Regions from separate parts of the Gordonia malaquae genome, predicted to be linked through region 2. Evidence: riboswitches for the same ligand, from Rfam matches in the RefSeq annotation. Region 2 holds a riboswitch; each other region holds the start of a gene.

What was found. Region 2 has a riboswitch for S-adenosylmethionine ahead of WFK36_RS09130 (amino acid ABC transporter permease). Riboswitches for the same ligand answer to the same signal wherever they lie in the genome.
Region 1: linked by a shared signal. The riboswitch ahead of WFK36_RS00310 (aminotransferase class V-fold PLP-dependent enzyme) and the one ahead of WFK36_RS09130 (amino acid ABC transporter permease) in region 2 are both predicted to bind S-adenosylmethionine.
Region 3: linked by a shared signal. The riboswitch ahead of WFK36_RS19115 (2OG-Fe(II) oxygenase) and the one ahead of WFK36_RS09130 (amino acid ABC transporter permease) in region 2 are both predicted to bind S-adenosylmethionine.
Region 4: linked by a shared signal. The riboswitch ahead of WFK36_RS15355 (bifunctional o-acetylhomoserine/o-acetylserine sulfhydrylase) and the one ahead of WFK36_RS09130 (amino acid ABC transporter permease) in region 2 are both predicted to bind S-adenosylmethionine.

The regions. Positions count from the first base shown of each region.
Region 1 is NZ_JBBCUB010000001.1:57,734-60,937, forward strand. It holds gene WFK36_RS00300 (SPFH domain-containing protein) at 1-486, opposite strand, end outside; gene WFK36_RS00305 (hypothetical protein) at 516-1,307, opposite strand; SAM riboswitch class IV at 1,480-1,593, shown strand; gene WFK36_RS00310 (aminotransferase class V-fold PLP-dependent enzyme) at 1,609-2,838, shown strand; gene WFK36_RS00315 (MarR family winged helix-turn-helix transcriptional regulator) at 3,016-3,204, shown strand, end outside.
Region 2 is NZ_JBBCUB010000002.1:449,915-453,118, reverse strand. It holds gene WFK36_RS09140 (transporter substrate-binding domain-containing protein) at 1-155, opposite strand, end outside; gene WFK36_RS09135 (amino acid ABC transporter ATP-binding protein) at 203-964, opposite strand; gene WFK36_RS09130 (amino acid ABC transporter permease) at 961-1,944, opposite strand; SAM riboswitch class IV at 1,962-2,078, opposite strand; gene ppc (phosphoenolpyruvate carboxylase) at 2,256-3,204, shown strand, end outside.
Region 3 is NZ_JBBCUB010000006.1:89,393-92,596, reverse strand. It holds gene WFK36_RS19120 (tRNA-dependent cyclodipeptide synthase) at 1-507, opposite strand, end outside; gene WFK36_RS19115 (2OG-Fe(II) oxygenase) at 507-1,331, opposite strand; SAM riboswitch class I at 1,487-1,578, opposite strand; gene WFK36_RS19110 (nSTAND1 domain-containing NTPase) at 1,704-3,204, opposite strand, start outside.
Region 4 is NZ_JBBCUB010000004.1:196,423-199,626, reverse strand. It holds gene metX (homoserine O-acetyltransferase MetX) at 1-575, opposite strand, end outside; gene WFK36_RS15355 (bifunctional o-acetylhomoserine/o-acetylserine sulfhydrylase) at 601-1,902, opposite strand; SAM riboswitch class IV at 1,967-2,087, opposite strand; gene WFK36_RS15350 (PE-PPE domain-containing protein) at 2,491-3,204, shown strand, end outside.

The sequences.
Region 1 (3,204 bases), on a different contig from region 2:
CAGCAGTTCGGCGATCTCGTCGGCGTTCACCTGGCTGTCGGCGCCGATCACTTCGCGGAGGAAGATCGCCGGGTCGGCGATGCGGATGACGCACAGTCCGTTGGCGCGGACCTGGACCATGCCGAAGTCGGGATCGCGCAACGTGATCGGGTTGGGCGTGCCCCAGCGCAGGTCGGTGACCGGCCTGCGGTTGATGAAGTACACCTCGCTGCGGAACGGGCTGTTGAACCCGTGCTTCCACCCCTGGATCGTGCTCATGATCGGCAGGTTCTCGGAAGTCAGCTCGTAGTGGCCCGGCTCGAAGGTGTCCGCGAGCTGCCCGCGGTACACGAACACCGCCTGCTGGCCCTCGCGCACGATCAGCTGAGCGCCGTTCTTGATCTCGTTGTTGTAGCGCGGGAAGCGCCACGCGAGGGTGGAACGCGAGTCGTCGACCCATTCGATGATGTCGACGAGTTCGCCACGCATCTTGTCGATGATGCCCATGTGAAGTCTCCGTTCGCAGATGGTGCAGGTCAGACCGCGCGGGCGGCGGTGATCTTCTCTTTGTTGACGAGTTCGGGAAGCAGTTCGGACGCCTCCGTGCTGAGCGTGTCCGCAGAGTGCGCAAAATCGACGCCGACCACGCGGACACAGTGTGTGTCGTCGACCCGGGTGGTCGCACCGCGGCGCGATGCCTTGGCATGCGACGAGCTGTTATCGACGTCCTGCGACCACGTGCCCAATTGCAGGGACTCGTCGCGCGGGCACGTCCCGGATCGGGCGATGAGCGCGTGGATCGGTACGCCTCGGCCGCCGCTGGCGAGCGACTTTCCGTCGGAGTCGATCTGGGCCGGGGAGCGGGTCTCGGAGTCGGGGACGATCATCGTCACGTCCTTGTCCTCGATGGTGCCGGTGGTGAGCGTCCACCCCTCCGGGACTTCGACGGTGAGGGCGATGCTGTCGTTGAGCATCGCGGTCTCGGTGTGCGGGCCGGATTCTGCCTCGGACTTCCATGGCTGCCAGATGAGTACGCCGACCCCGACGCCGATCACCGCGACCAGCGCGGTGAGGCCGACGATCAGCCCGGTCCGCGACTTCTTCGGAAGCGGCGGGTACCCGAACGGGTTGGGCGGGCCGAACTGAGCCTGCGGGCCGAACGGCGCTTGGCCGAACTGCGGGGGCTGCTGCCCGTACCGGGGAGGTGCGTATCGGGGAGGCGTGTATTGATGGGGCGCCTGCGCCGCCGGACCGCCGAAGCCCGGCCGTGCGTGCGGGTCCGCCGGGCTGCCCGGATGGCCGAAGCGCGGGTCCTGCGGATACGTCACGGGTTCGGGCCTTCCATCGCGGTCGGGCGATGCCCGAAGTGTCTGCTGACGACTCTATCTGTCGACTGGGGCGGGGAGGAGTCGGCGACGAGTGAACGAATGACCCGGAAGTTGAAACCACCGCGCGCCAAACCCTCGTCTGCACCCACGAGGCCGCGGATAGTGGTCGGCAGGTCACGAGTATCAGCGACAAGCCCCGGCTAGCTGGTCGGCAACCCTCCTCCGCGGTGGGGTGCTCCGGGTGACGACCTGGCCGCGCGCAAGGAGTGCGCGGCAAGCGCGATTTCAAGGAGTCTTCACCATGACCGCTGTTCTCGACGCGCCCGTGTGCCGTCCTTCCTCTGTTCTCGCTCTGGCCCCGGTGGTGGGCGCCGATGTCACGGTGCCCGCTACCGGACACTCCGGGGGCGTCGCGTACGCCAATCTCGACTACGCGGCGTCTGCTCCCGCGTTGACCGCAGTCGCGGATCGACTCGCGGGTGCGCTCGCGGAGTACGCGAGCGTGCACCGCGGTGCAGGTCACCTGTCGCAGGTCACGACGGCCCGCTACGAACAGGCCAGAGAAACGGTCAGGACGTTTGTCGGCGGTCGTGCGGACGACACCGTCGTGTTCACCCGCAACACCACCGACTCGATCAACCTCGCCGCATCGATCGTGCCGGGCGACGTGGTCGTCCTCGACATCGAGCATCACGCCAACCTGCTGCCGTGGACGCGAACCGGTCGGGCCCGCATCGTCGAATCGCAGTCGACGATCGACGCCACGCTCGCCGCTCTCGAGGACGAGCTCGCCTCGGCGCCCGCTGCGCTCCTCGCCGTCACCGCTGCGTCGAACGTGACCGGCGAGGTGCTCCCGCTCGCGCGCCTCGCAGGTTTGGCTCATCGCCACGGGGCCAGAATTCTCGTCGACGCAGCTCAGCTGGTGGCGCACCGCGGGGTGTCGATCGCGAGCTTCGGCATCGACTACCTGGTGTTCTCCGGCCACAAGGTGTACGCGCCGTTCGGCGCGGGAGTGCTCGTCGGTCGTCCGGATTGGCTCGACAGCGCACCTCCCTACCTCGCAGGCGGGGGAGCGAGCGCCGACGTCTCGATCGACGACGTCGCATGGCATGCCGGGGCCGCTCGGCACGAGGCCGGTTCGCCGAACGTGCTCGGCGCCGTCTCCATCGCCGCGGCGGCCGACGAACTGCGCCGAGTCGGCTTCGAGAACATCGGGGCTCACGACGACGTGCTGATCCGCCGCCTCGACGCGGGTCTCGCAGCGCTCCCGCACGTGCGTCCGCTCCGCGCGTTCGACGACGGCCTCGACAGGGTCGCCATCGCGAGTTTCACTGTCGTCGGCCACACGCCTCGTGCTGTGGCCGAGCATTTGAGCAGTCGCGGCATCGGCGTTCGTGACGGCAAGTTCTGCGCGCACCCGCTCCTGGCCAAGCTGGGTCATCCGGACGGCGCCGTCCGCGCCAGCTTCGGTGTGGGCACCACGTCCGACGACGTCGATCGCCTTCTCAACGCTCTGGCGGAACTGGCCTGACTTTCTCCAAACGCGACCCTCTCCGCTCACTGAGCGGGGAGGGTCGCGTCGTGTGCCGGGCGAGTTGGCGGCGTTCAGGTGGTTCGGTGGCTTTCCGGCGGTTGCATGCCGATAGTTCTAGGCGCATGCTGGTGGACCTGAACTTAGTTGCACAACGCAAGTAATTGGAGTCGAACCATGCCCGCGCCCGAACGCATCGACGAGGTGTTCCTCGCGCTGGGACGATTCATCAGACTCCGCGACCGGGGCATCCACACGTCCTTTCGCTCACCGGAAGGCGAAGTCGAGACAGCGGCCTACCGTGGGCTGTTCGTCCTCAAACACGGCCCCATGCGCGCGAGTGAGCTCGCCGCGGCGATGGCCGCC
Region 2 (3,204 bases):
TCTTGCGTGGGCACGGCGGGTGCGTCGCCGCCGGCGTCGGTGCTGGGATCGTCGGATGAACCGCAGGCGGTCAGGGCGAGTGATGCGGCCGCGAGAAGGGCTGCAGTCGCCGATGCGAAGCGGACCGAGCGGCGTCGGGAACGTGAAATGGGCATGGTGGAGCCTTTCGCGGAAGGGTGAATCGGGGGAGACGGGGTGGGGTTCAGAGAACGGCCGACACGAACGACCGGGTGCGTTCGTTGACCGGTGCGAGGAGCACGTCGTCGGGCGGTCCGGATTCGACGATCCTGCCGTCCTCGAGGAACACGACGGTGTCGGCGACCTCTCGGGCGAAGCCCAGCTCGTGAGTGACGATCAGCATCGTCATGCCATCGGCGGCGAGGTCGCGGATCACCGACAACACCTCTCCGACGAGTTCGGGGTCGAGCGCGCTGGTCGGTTCGTCGAACAGCATCAGGTTCGGACGCTGCGCCAGAGCCCGGGCGATGGCGACGCGCTGCTGTTGGCCGCCCGACAGTTGGCGCGGGTACGAGTCTTCGCGCCCGGCGAGTCCGACTCGCTCGAGAAGCTCTGAAGCATGGCGCAGGGCGTCGCGCCGGGACCCGCCTGCGGCGACAGGGCCCTCGATGATGTTCTGGGCAACGGTCCGGTGTCCGAACAGGTTGAACTGCTGGAAGACCATTCCAATCCGAGCGCGCTGCGCCGCGATCTCGCGAGACGGGCGTTCGCGGAGGCGTCCGCCGACGTGCCGATATCCGATGATGTCGCCGTCGACCTCAACGAATCCCGCGTCGGGCTTCTCGATGTGATTCACGGTGCGGAGCAGTGTCGACTTGCCCGATCCCGACGGACCGAGGAGCACGGTGACTTCGCCCTCGTTCACGTCGAGGTCGACGCCTCGCAACGCCGGGTGTGCCCCGAATGACTTGGTGAGTCCACGCACGCGGACCAGCGGGCGGCTCATGCCTTGCCTCCAGCTGTGCGGCGCTGAAGTGGCCCGAACAGTGGCAGGTTGTCGCGGAACGTCTGAGCGAACGACGACGGCTGCTGTCGACGGCGGCCCCGGTTGTAGTGGCGTTCGACGAAGTACTGGCCGATCGACAGGATGGTCGTGAGGATGATGTACCAGACCGTCGCCACCAGGAGCAGCGGGATGACGAGGTAATTCTGCTGGTAGATGAGCTGTGTCGAGTACAGGAGATCCTCGACCGCGATCACGCTCACGATGGACGTGGCCTTCAGCAGTCCGATCAACAGGTTTCCGGTCGACGGAACGATGGCCGGCATGGCCTGCGGCAGCACGATCCGCCAGAAGATCCGGACCCGGCTCAGGCCGATCGACTGCGCCGCTTCGGTCTGGCCCTCGTCGACCGACAGCAGTCCGCCGCGAACGATCTCGGCGGAGAAGGCTGCGACGTCGAGTGTCAGAGCGATGAACGCCGCGACCACCCCGGTGATGAGCGTGGCGGTGTCGAATGTGACAAAACTCGGGCCGAATGGGACGCCGATGGAGAGTTGGGGGAACAGCGACGCCAATTGGAACCAGAACAACAGCTGGACGAGGGGCGGGACAGACCTGATCAACCAGACGTACCCGAAGCTGATCGACGACAGTACCGGGCTCGATGAGAGTCGCATCGCCGCCAGGAGGACGCCGAGCGCGAAGCCGACGACCATGGTGGCGGCCGTCAGCCACAGAGTGAGCCACAGGCCGTTGAGCACAGACGAACTCGTGAAGTAGTCGCCGACGACGTCCCACTGGAACCTGTCGTTGGTGACGAGGGTGTGCACGAGCATCGCGGTCAGTACCAGCACGATGCCGGTGCCGACCCATTGCCACGGATGGCGTGCGCCGACTACCGGAGCGGCGAGGAGTTCGTCGTCGCCCGGACGGCTCACGGGGCCGACCGATCCGGGAGACGACGGGGATATGACAGCAGTCACGGGGGAGTCCTTACTGAGTTTTGCGCTTACCGAGGCGCAGGGAGCGCACGGTCGGGTTCTCACCTGGAGCACCCCGCCGCACAGTGGAGGGTTGCCGGCCAGCAAGCCAGGGCTTGTCGCTGACGCTCGTAACCGGATACGACCGTAAGCCGACAGCGGACGAAGACGGAGACTAAGGCGCACGCTGCGTCGAATAGCTGCCGGATCGTCAGGCGCAGAGGTACATTCGCCGTGCTCTCCATCCCGTGCCGCCGAGCTCGTGCTGAGCGAGCCTGCGAGTCGAAGTGCGCCATCGCGCGTAGGTTGAGGACATGACACCCGAGCGGCATCACGATTCCGAAGCGATCGCGCGGGCGATCGCAACGCCGATGGTCGACCGGATTCGCGTCGACGACACCGGTAGGTCGGCGACTGAACCACTGCGTGACGACATCCGCTTCCTCGGCGGACTGCTCGGCGAAGTGATCCGATCCCAGGCCGGCGACGATGTGTTCGACCTGGTCGAGGACTCACGGCGGGATGCCTTCGGCATCCGATATCAGGACGTGTCCCGCGACGACCTGGCGGAGCGGTATATCGGAAGAGACGTGTCGGAACTGATGCCGGTGATCCGCGCGTTCACCAACTTCGCACTGCTGGCCAACCTCGCCGAAGACCTGCACCGTGAACGACGGCGACGGATTCATCTGATCGCCGGGGACCCGCCGCAGGCGTCGTCGCTCGGGGCGACGTTCGCTCGACTGGCCGACGCCGGCCTGGACGACGAGCGGGTGCATCGGTTGATCGCCGACGCCAATGTGGTCCCTGTGATCACTGCCCATCCCACTGAGACCCGCCGCAAGAGCGTGTTCGATGCTCAGAACCGCATCAACGAACTCATGCGAGTCCGCGGGCGGACCGAGTTGACCGCAGATGAGGAGTCGGCGGTCACTCGGGAGATCTCCCGCCACATCCTGATGCTGTGGCAGACGGCGCTCATCAGGATGCGACGCCTGACGATCAGCGACGAGATCACCACTGGCCTCCGTTACTACGGCGCCTCGTTCTTCGACGTGATCCCGGCGTTGAACAACGACGTCAGAGAGTCGCTTCAAGCGGCCTTTCCGACTGCCGGCCTCGACACGTCGATCATCACCATGGGCTCGTGGATCGGTGGAGACCGCGACGGCAATCCGTTCGTCACCGGCGACATCGTGACCGAGGCGACGTCGGCGGCCGCAGCCACCGCGATGCGGCATCACCTCGACGAGCTCACCGCCC
Region 3 (3,204 bases), on a different contig from region 2:
GCAGCCGTTCCGGATGCGTTCCTCGTCGGGGATGTCGTTCCCTCGACGTGAGACGAATCGGTCGATCGTCGAATCGATCGCCGCCGCGTAGTCGGAGTTCGTCTCGTACGCGGTGCGCACCTCGTCGAGGGCATGCGGATACGCGGGATCGCTGAGCGCGGTGTCCCATCGCAGGACGTCGACGTCGGCGGTCAGCAGATCGAGAAGGGGACGGTTCCGGGCGATCCACTGGTCGCCCCTGCGACGCGAGAGCCGGTAGGCCTCCCCGGGCGGAACGTCCAGGTTGTGACGCTGGAGCGTGTCTGCGACGGCGACAGTGACCCGCGAGAACCCGCTCCGGTTCAGAAGATCGACGGTCGCGCCGAACTTCTCGCCCTCGTGGTAGTCGGCGCCGACGCTGACCAGCAGGATCGTCGATCGACCCTCGTACTCGTAGTGCACGCCCTTCAGGTCGAACGCCGCCTTGTGCGACGTCGAGCCGACCGGCGCGGTGATGGCGAGTGTCATCAGCTCCACACCGCCAACGGCTGGTCCTGGCCTCGGACACCGACGAACAGACCGACAGTCACCCTCGGTCGATCGTGAGACGGCGCGACCGCGTGCACGCGGCGCGGATCGATGAAGATCGCCTCCCCGACTCCTGGTCGGACGACCAGTGCCGGATCGCCGACGGTGTCGCGGTCCACGCCCCACACCCGCTCACCCGAGAGCTCCCGATAGTCGTCCTCGGTCGGGTAGGCGTCCCAGATCTCCAGCTCTCCCCCATCGTCCGGAACATCGAGGTAGACGTTCACCGACAACTGTCGTCGAATGCCCAGGTCGTCGTCTGGCAGGTTCCGCGCGATGTTGTCGGTATGCGGTTCCAGATCGACACCCGCCTGCTGGTACCGCGCCACTCCTGCGAAGAACTTCTGGCTCTCCGAGGTGAGCAGTGTGGTCCCTGTCGGCCACGCCTCATCGAGCAGGATTCGCACCGTGTCCGACGGGTACTGGTAGGGTGCGGCGATCTCCCGCAGATGGCTCCGATGTGTCGCCGCGTCGGCGAAGTACTGGCCCTGATCGGTCGGCGCGACCTCAGAGAAAGCGTGCCCGATACGGCGGAACTGCGGATCGGTGGCGAGCGGCCCGTGGTCATCGCGTCCGACGAAGCGTTCCCGGAGTCCGGCGAGGGCCTCCCCTGACACGAGTCCACGCACTCGGACGGCGTAGACGTCGCCCTTCAGCAGGCGCAGCAGGTGATCTGCTGAGAAATCGGCGACGGTGGTCGTCGCCACCCGGTTGTGTTCCTCGTCGGCGCCACTGGTGTGCGGCGCGCTCAGTGTGGTCGTCATCTGTGCCCCTCCCCTGTCCGGCTGCGACCGGACTCGAATCGTGTGTCGTCGCCCGCGTTGTGGTGCGGACGGCACATGCATCGATCACGAGCGGCTGCACCGGAACAGGTGACGGCCATGCAGACTCGAGCCCCGGCCTGCGGGGACGTCGAGATCGTTCATCGTCTCTGGCATTAGCACCTAGTGGGTGGTCCCACCGGTTGCTGCGGCGTCAAAGAGCCAGTCTCTCAGCCGCTCGTGATGAATTCTGTGCTGGTCAGAACGTAAGCGGCACAATCAATTGCGGCAATCGCACCGACGCGTGAACTGACGCGGATCCGCAGGTGAGGACCAATTAATCAGGGCGGGCCGAACGACACCTCGGCGTGCGGATCAACAGGCGTCGTCGCCCTCGGCGACACGATGTCGGTCCGCTTCCTGCGCGTTCAGGGGCGCGGTGACGGCGCAGATCCAGTCGCGCCCGTCGGAGGGATCGAGCGACTGGGCGTACAGCAGACCCGTGGTCTCACCGGCGGTGAGGAAGAACCCGGGTGCTCCCGCGGTGACGGCCGGGAACCGCCACCGCGCAGTCGGCGCCCGCGATCCACCGAACACCGGGGTCACCACCCTGCGGTCGGATAGGCCGCCGTCGTCGCCGATCCGATAGGCCACCACGCTCCGCGCACCGGTCCCCATCAGGAGCGTGTCCCCTCCCATGACCGACAGGAGGTCTGGATCGTCGACGTCGATGCGCGTCAGGAGAGACCCGTCGTCGAGACTCCACTGTGTCAGGGTGTCCGCGGCAACGAGGATCGACTGACCCATCGGATCGAACACGACGTCACTCGCCGCGGTGCCGACCGCGATCGTGCGCAGTCGTTCGCGCGTTGCGACGTCGTACACGTAGACGTGCCGGTCGTCCGAGGTGATCGCGACACGAGTGCCGGCGGCATCGACGGCGATGGCCGTGATCAGGTCGATCGGACCGCCCACCGGGTCGCCGATCATCGTCGGCGCGGCGGCATCGGTCACATCCCACATCGCGATCTCCGTGTCGGATGATCCCCCGACCAGCACATGACGGCCGGGGATGAAGTCGATGACGGCCGTGTACCGCGTGTCGGTCGGTATCCGCGAAGCGAACCGCGGTCGGTCCGGCTCACTGATGTCCCACAGCTCGATCGATCCACCGTTGTTGTTGGCCGTCGCGACCAGCTTCCCGTCGTCGCTCATCGCGACACTCGGCCGGTCGTTGACGCGCCGCTCGATGCCGACGGAGCCGCGCATGCGCCACATCGCGTCGCGCCGAGTCCAGACGTTGAGGCGCGTGTCGCTGCCCACTGTCGCGACGACGTCACCGCTTCGACTCTGCGCGATACCCGAGACCACCGCCGCCCGATCGGGGGCGGCCTGAGCCGGGATTCGCCATACGTCGATCCCGCCGTCCGACCGGCCGACCGAGAGCTCACCGCCGCGCGGGTTGAAACCGACGCTGAATGTGCGGATCGAACCGCGTGCGGCGGACCGTTGCAGGTCCCATACGATGGGCGGCGACGTCGTCGACGCGACGTTCCACACGTGGACCACACCGTCGACTCCAGCGAGAGCGATGAGAGGCGACGTCGGATCGGCGGCCATCGACCACGAGCCCGCGGTCACGCCCGACAGCCCCGAGTTCTCCATCCGAGGGGCCGCCGGATCGGCGACGTTCCACAAGGTCATCGTCGGACTGTCCCCTGACACGGCGAGCACGTCGCGTCCGGGCAGAAACGCCATCGAGTGTGTGATGCTCGGGAATCCGCGTATCGGTTCGCCCGCCGAGACGACGTCGTCGCCGGTCACCCGCCACAGGTGCACCGTCTGATCGTCGCCTCCGGAGGCCAGGAGGCGGCTC
Region 4 (3,204 bases), on a different contig from region 2:
CGTGCGCCGACGGCGAGAATGAGCGCGGCGTCGACCTTGTCGTCGTGCGTGACGGTCCACTCGAGGGCACGGGCGCCGCCCATGGATCCGCCCGCGACGACGGCGAACCGGGTGATCCCGACAGCGCTGAATGCGATGTTCTCGGCGCGGACCAGGTCGCGGACCGTCAGCAGCGGGAAGCGGGAGCCCCACGCCTGGCCGTCGGGCGCGACGGAACCCGGACCGGTGGAGCCGTAGCATCCGCCGATCGCGTTCGGGGCGACGACGCACCATTCGTCGGTGTCGATCGCGCAGCCCGGCCCGATCAGCCCGTCCCACCAGCCCGTCATCGAGAACCGGGCGTCGGCGGGACCGGTGACATGCGAGTTGCCGGTGAGGGCGTGCAGAGCCAGCACTATGTTGTCACCGGCCGCGTTGGGCGTGCCCCACTTCTGGAATGTGACCGTGACATCAGCGAGCCCGGCCCCCGAATCGAGGGTCAGGTCGCCGATGCGCACGGCGACGTCCGACCCGTCTGGGCGGGAAGCCCAGTCGGAGTCGAAAGCCGTGGCGGCCGGGTCGACGATCACCGACACCGGGCGCCCTCCACATTCACTGAAATCACTTGGCGGCCTTGAACCCTTCAGTCAGGTCGGCGAGGATGTCGTCGATTCCCTCGATGCCGACGGCGAGACGGACCAGGCCCGGCGTGACGCCTGCGGCGAGCTGCTCCTCGGGAGACAGCTGGCTGTGGGTGGTCGACGCGGGGTGGATCACGAGCGACCGGACGTCGCCGATGTTGGCGACATGGCTGTGCAGGGTCAATGCGTTCACGAACGCCTTGCCTGCATCCACGCCGCCGGCGATCTCGAAGCCGATCACGGCGCCGGCGCCCTTGGGGAGGAGTTCCTGTGCGCGCTCGTAGTACGGCGACGACGGCAGGCCCGCGTACGAGACCGAGGTGACCTGGTCGTGAGCCTCGAGGAACTCGGCGACCTTCTGAGCGTTGGACACGTGACGCTCCACGCGGAGGCTCAGGGTCTCGATGCCCTGGGCCAGGAGGAAGGCGTTGAACGGCGCGATGGCCGAACCGGTGTCGCGGAGCAGCTGAATGCGCGCCTTGAGGGCGTACGCGGGGGCGCCGAGGTCGGCGATCACAACACCGCCGTAGCTGTGGTCGGGTGTGGTGAAGCCGGGGAACAGGTCCACGCCGTCACGCTGCACGCGCCAGTCGAACTTGCCGCCGTCGATGATGACGCCGCCGATGGCGCTGCCGTGTCCGCCGATGTACTTGGTGGCCGAGTGGACGACGATGTCGGCGCCGTGCTCGATCGGGTTCAGCAGGTACGGGGTGGCGACGGTGTTGTCGACGATCAGCGGCAGGCCGTTGTCGTGCGCGACGCCTGCGACACCCGCGATGTCGAGGACCTGGTTGTGCGGGTTCGAGATGGTCTCGGCGAACACGGCGCGCGTGTTCGGCTTGATGGCGGCCTTCCACGACTCCAGATCGTCGGGGTCCTCGACGAACGAGACCTCGATGCCGAACTTGGGCAGCGTGTAGTGGAACAGGTTGTACGTGCCGCCGTAGATGCGGGGGCTCGAGACGACGTGGCCGCCGTTCTCGACGATGTTCTGGATCGCGTAGGTCGTCGCGGCCTGGCCCGACGAGACGAGGAGCGCGGCGACGCCTCCACCGAGGGCGGCGAGGCGCTGCTCGACGGCGTCCTGGGTCGGGTTCATGATGCGCGTGTAGATGTTGCCGGGCTCGGCCAGCGCGAAGAGATTCGCGGCGTGGTCGGTGTTGTTGAAGACGTACGACGTCGTCTGGTAAATCGGCAACGCCCGGGCGTTCGTGGTCGAGTCGACCACCTGACCGGCGTGGATCTGGTTGGTCTCGAAGCTCCAGCTTGTGGCGTCAGACATGGGACGTCATTCACTTTCTCGTGGTCGGCCGGGCCGTGGCCCGCTCTTGTGGGTCCGACCGTCGGACCCGCGCTTGCCGCGGGCGAACACGAAGTCCGCCGCGACCAGGTCATCACCCGGAGCACCCCACCGCGGAGGAGGGTTGCCGATCAGCGAGCCGGGGCTTGTCGCTGATGCTCATGACCTGTTGCACAGGATATATCACCGACCATCAGGGGCGGGTACAGCCGCAACCCATCGGAGCAAAAGTCTTCCGCTCGGCGACCGGCCTGTGTTATCGGGCATTTGCGAGCCGCTCGATCGGGCTCAGGCTTCGGCCCGACGGGGTGTTCACGGTCACGGCGAGTGCATTTCTGTGCCACGGGGACGTGTGGGTGACGCACCTCATACCCACCCTCGCGGAAGGGCGTTTCCGTCGAACGATTCGACATTTACCAAGGTAAGGCAACCCTTTCTTTCGGCTCGCTGGAAAACGCGATGCAACGAACTCGTGACGGGCGGATGTCGCCGGGTGTCGGTCCCGGCAACTCTGTGCCAGGAGTGAATTCTCGCTGAGCGGAATCCTCCGAGCTACCTGAGAATCTCCTGGTGACCAAGACGCGCTCCCTCCCTCTCCTTCTCCTGTCGTTCACCGCAGCTGTCGCCGTTGCGCCGCTCGGAACCGGAACGGCGTCCGCCGACACCTGTGGCAATGGAGCTGCCATCGTCGTCGCCGGAACGAACGCGCCGCGCAACGGGCACGGCATTCCGACCGGTGGCGTCACCGGTGTCGGCGCCAGGTACCTCGACAGCGGCTACAAGGTTCAGTACGTCGACTATCCGACGTCGCTGTGGCCACTCGGACCCATCAGCTACGACGATGACGTCGCGCTCGGCAAGGCGGCCACGCAGTCGGCGATCGCTTCGTATCAGCAGCGCTGTCCGGGCAAGCCGGTCGTCGTGTCGGGCTACTCGCAGGGCGCCCGCGTCGCAGGCGACGTTCTGTCCGATGTGGCGAACGACCGCCAGAAGGGTGCACGGATCTCGCGTGCAGGCCTGTCGGGCGAGCTGTACTCCGATCCCCGCCGGGTCGGCCGTCCGAACAGCACCGGCGTCGAGAACGCGCTCATCGGATTCATTCCGGGGCTGACGATGTCGGGACCGCGTGACGGCGGATTCGGCGACATCCCGGTCAAGCAGGTCTGCACCGAGGGCGATGGAATCTGCGACGTCCCCGATCCGCTGTTCGATCCGGTGGGCGCCGCCGACTCGTTCCTCGGCTACTTCCTCAAGCACGGCTACTACCCGGGCCGGATGAACCAC